DNA from 2 places in the Simiduia curdlanivorans genome. Region 2 is predicted to be linked to the other one. Evidence: predicted binding sites of a transcription regulator. Region 2 holds the regulator's gene; the other holds the start of a gene.
The links. The regulator FNR, encoded in region 2, switches genes on or off when oxygen is low (the NO sensors DNR and NnrR bind a similar motif). The targets are predictions, from matches to a motif close to TTGATNNNNATCAA.
Positions count from the first base shown of each region.

Region 1: a site for FNR is predicted at 1,328-1,341, ahead of QWY82_RS15890 (GbsR/MarR family transcriptional regulator). Genes of this name have one in related genera too.

Region 1 covers NZ_JAUFQG010000006.1:456,895-459,289, forward strand. The annotation lists gene QWY82_RS15885 (hypothetical protein) at 175-594, opposite strand; gene QWY82_RS15890 (GbsR/MarR family transcriptional regulator) at 619-1,170, opposite strand; gene QWY82_RS15895 (class I SAM-dependent methyltransferase) at 1,466-2,371, shown strand.
Region 2 covers NZ_JAUFQG010000004.1:2,888,618-2,891,012, reverse strand. The annotation lists gene QWY82_RS12770 (CoA-acylating methylmalonate-semialdehyde dehydrogenase) at 1-756, shown strand, start outside; gene fnr (fumarate/nitrate reduction transcriptional regulator Fnr) at 873-1,607, shown strand; gene QWY82_RS12760 (DUF4202 domain-containing protein) at 1,617-2,204, shown strand; gene QWY82_RS12755 (SirB2 family protein) at 2,208-2,395, shown strand, end outside.

The DNA of each region.
Region 1 (2,395 bases), on a different contig from region 2:
CCAAGGGCTGGCCCAGCACAAACATTGTTCAATAGGTTATGCGTTGCTTGCCAACTTAGGCTGCAGCAACAGCGAGCCGTTATAGCGTTAACCTGGACAACGCGAGGCGCTATCACTTGGGCCGCTAAAACAGGGGGTTATTACAAGGTGGGCATAGTAATTCAGGGCGCAACATTACCAAGATGCAACATTACGAGGGCGCAGTAACAGAAGCGGCAAACCCAGGGCGATTGCCACAAAGCCGTTAATAAACCAGTGCCAATAAAGCCCATGGATACCCGAAATTGTCGAATCCAATAACAGCCAAACAAAAATTGCGGCGAAGCTCAACCACTTAATTTGTGCCTTGCCACTGGTGTAGTAATAATCCACGGCCAAACAAAATAAAATTCCCCAGCTGGCCACGGTTGGGCCAAAGAGTGAAAGCAACACTTTCACGCTAGGCTGATGAACATCCTGGCCAGATACCGTGTACGCCAAGTAATCGAGATAGGGCTTTACCAGCGCGGTATCGACCAAAAAAATCAATAAAACCCCGCCAACAGCGTGGGCCACACCCAGCCCTAACAACCAGGAATAGAACAATCTTTGCATGGCCAGCCTCCAGCGTTTGAACGATTATTTCGCCTTTTTCTTGGGCAAAAAATGAATTACCTTAGTACCCATTTTAATTAATGCCAAAAGCGATGAGCGCGGCAAGGTGGCAATTTGTTCATACCACTGCAACATACCGTCGAGAAAGGTGTGCATCTCGGTGATTTTTTTTCGCACATGGGCCGAGGTTTGCTTGTCCTGCCCCATCTCCACCTCGCATTGCCGCAACATGGTCATAATAGGGTCTAACTCGCGCCGCTTGCGCTGTTCGATGATGGTAAAAAAAGTATCCCAGGTATCGCCCACCACGCTGAAATGATCGCGCCTATCCCCCATCACATGGGTCACCTTAACCAACTCCCAGCTCTGCAGTTCTTTTAAGCTGTTGCTGACATTGGAGCGCGCCACCGATAGCAACTCAGTAATTTGCTCGGCGTTCAATGGCTCGGGCGATAAATACAGCAATGCATGTATTTGCGACACAGTGCGATTCACACCCCAGCGACTGCCCATCTCGCCCCAATGCAAAATATAGCGCTGCATTAGTGGCGTTAATTGAAAGCTTGGGTTGTCCATCGTTATCACCTTGGTTGCTGTTATTGCACCACTGACATCTATTGCAGGAATGACGTCATTAGCACACATTCACTAAATTTCAGGGCATATCGGCGTTAAAACGAACCACCGGTTGCCCCGCGCCACTAGCCAGATCTTTGCTCTAACCCGACCTAAGTTGACCTAAGTCGACTAAGCAAGGCTGCATCACGCTAGCCGAAAATTACAGTAATTTCTGTCTTTACAGAAATTACTGTAATAGCGTACTCTAACTCTGTCAATCACCGAAAGCCGCAAGGCGCGCAAGGAGACGACAATGACCAAGCCCTGCCCCGCAGCCCCCCTAGCACTGCCCGCTATCGACCAAGCGCATAAACCGCAATTAGATATCATTAATTATTATGTCGAAGCCGGTATGGACTACGAGCCCTGGAGCCGAAACTACAATATGCACTTCGGCTACTACCGCTGGGGCTTAAACCCTTTCAATTTAGAAACAATGTTGGAGCAAATGAATCGCGAAGTGCTGAATCGGCTCGAACTCAAGCGCGAGCAGGATAACCACCTGATTGACTTGGGTTGCGGTGTCGGTAGCTGCGCTCGCTACTGCGTAGAAAATCTCGCCCATACCGAAGTCACTGGCATCAGCATTGTGCCCACCCAAGTGGATCAAGCCAAAGCGCGCTGCAGCCTCAGCCCACAAGCGCATAAACTGCATTTCAAACTCATGGACTATCGCCGCCAACAGGTGCCAGACAACCACTTTAACGGTGCCTACGCCATTGAAAGCAGCTGTTATGACAAGGGCAAAGATAAATTAGCCTTTTTAACCGAGGCCTACCGCACCCTGAAACCCGGTGCCCGGTTAGTGGTGGCCGACGGCTTCACTAAAACCAAACAGACCTCGCGCCTGTTCAAGGCTTGCTACCGTAAGGTATGCGACGGTTGGGCACTGGAGGATTTTGCCAATATCGAGGATTTCGTCGCGGCCATGAAAAGCGTCGGCTTTCAGGATATTGTGGTGGAAGACGCCGCTTGGCGAGTGGCGCCCAGTATTGGTTTTGTGCCTTGGATTTCACTGAAATATTTTTTCAACAAAATCTTCCGCAGCACTGGCGATACCCGCATCCAATGGGGCCATTTTCTGGCCCCCATGTACGGCATTATTTTAGGTTTGCACCGCCAGCACTACAGCTACTTCTTAGTGTCCGCTAAAAAATAGCTGCGGGATTTGCGTGGCAGGCAA
Region 2 (2,395 bases):
TTAGGCGGCGCAAAGAACCACGCCATCGTCATGCCCGATGCCGACATGGATAATGTCATCAGCTCGCTCATAGGCGCTGCCTACGGCTCCTGTGGCGAGCGCTGCATGGCAATCTCTGTCGCCGTTGCCGTCGGCGACGCCTGCGCCGACCAGCTAGTGAATGGGCTTAAAGCCGCTATGGCGAATATTAAAACCGGTGTCGGCAGCGACAATAGTAACGATATGGGGCCGTTGATCACCGGCGCGCACCGCAACAAGGTACAAGGCTATGTGGATGCTGGCGTTGCCGCAGGCGCTGAACTGGTTGTGGATGGCCGCGGCCTGACGGTACCAGGCCACGAGCATGGCTACTTTTTGGGCCCCTGCTTATTCGACAAAGTCAGCACCGAGATGAGCATTTACACGGACGAAATTTTCGGCCCGGTGCTCTGCGTGGTAAGAGCCAAGTCGATGCAAGAAGCCATGGATATCATTAATGCCCACGAGTACGGCAATGGCACCTGTATTTTTACTCGCGACGGCGAAGCGGCGCGCTACTTCAGTGACCATATTCAAGTTGGCATGGTGGGCATTAACATCCCCTTGCCGGTACCTATGGCATTCCACAGCTTCGGTGGCTGGAAACGTTCGTTATTTGGCGACCTGAGCGCCTATGGCCCGGATGCCGTGCGCTTTTACACCCGCCGTAAAACCATTACCCAGCGCTGGCCCGCCGGCGGCCTGAGGGAGTCTGCCCAATTCAGCTTCCCCAGCTAACGCGGCCTAGCACTGTAAAAATTGAAAGAGCTAACAACTTACCCTTTGTGGGTATCGAAATGAACAGGTCGCCGTTATAATCAGGGGCGACCTATTTCTTACCTTGGCTCACCGCGATGTCTTCAGCACAACATGCCACTTGCCCACACAACAATGCCGTAACCTGCGGTGATTGTCGGTTAAGCTCCATTTGCTTACCGATAAGCGTGCACATTGATGATATTGAAAAGATTGACAGCATCGTCAAGCGCGGGCGCCCGCTGCAAAAAGGCGATTATCTGTTTCGTGCCGGCGACGTATTTTCGTCTGTATACGCGGTGCGATCTGGCAGCATTAAATCACTCACACTCAGCGATACCGGCGAAGAACAAATAACCGGCTTCTTTTTGCCCGGTGAAGTCATGGGCTTGGATGGTATAGGCCATAGCAAGCACACGAATTCCGCCATTGCATTGGAAACCAGCGCCGTGTGCGAAATCCCTTTCACGCAAATGACCGAGCTCAGCCTTAAGTTACCCTCGTTACAGAACCATTTTTTTCAGCTAATGAGCCGAGAGATTACCCACGAGCAACAACTGGTGACACTGCTCAGCAAAAATACCGCCGAAGAGCGGGTCGCATCGCTATTGCTAAGCATTTCCTCGCGCCATCAACGTCGTCAACTGTCCGGCACTCGCTTTCGTCTATCTATGTCGCGTGCCGATATCGGTAGCTTCCTTGGCCTAACTGTTGAAACAGTAAGCCGCGTTTTTAGCCGTTTACAAAAGCTCGGCGTCATTGAGGTCGATAAAAAAGAGATTGACGTGAAAGATCTCGATCTCTTGAAGGCCAGCGCCTCTTCCAGCCACTGAGCACTTACATTGAACCCTGAAGTATTAGCTAGTGTCCTAGCCGACATTGATCAGCGCAATAGCAAAGATCCTCAACAAGTTGAGCACCATTCGAAAACCTTAGGTGCTGCGCAGTTGTATGGCGTGCGCATGAATGAACGCCTAGCGGCCTTTTGCCATAGCCCGTCGTTTGCGCTGATTATCGCGACGCGGGCGCAACACATCGAACGCTGGCACCTAGCCCGCAGCGCTTACCCCATGGATCGGCCGGGCTACCACCGCTGGCGCACCGACCTTGCCAAACACCATGCCCAAGTCACGGCAAAAATTTTGTCAGAGCACAAGCTCGAGGCGAGCTTGATTGATGAGGTCTCCTCTCTGCTAAAAAAAGAGAACCTAAAATCCAACCCCAACACCCAGATACTTGAAGATGTCGCCTGCCTGGTGTTTCTCGAATTTTACTTAGCAGATTTTGCCAGCAAACATGACGAAGAAAAGCTGATCAGTATCATCCAAAAAACCTGGCGAAAGATGTCGGAATCAGGCCATCAAGCAGCCTTAACCATCACTTTCGACCCCCAGATAGAAACTCTCATAAAAAAAGCGCTTAAGGTTTAACCCATGCTTATGTTAAAACACCTGCACGCAACCTTTGCGTTATTGTCACTTATCGGCTTTATACTCCGAGGCATTTGGTTGCTGAAGGGCTCTCCCCTATTTCAAGCAAAGCTAACCAAAATATTGCCCCACGTTAACGATACCCTGCTACTCGGGTCTGCGGTCGCGCTACTCCTAACCTATCACTGGAA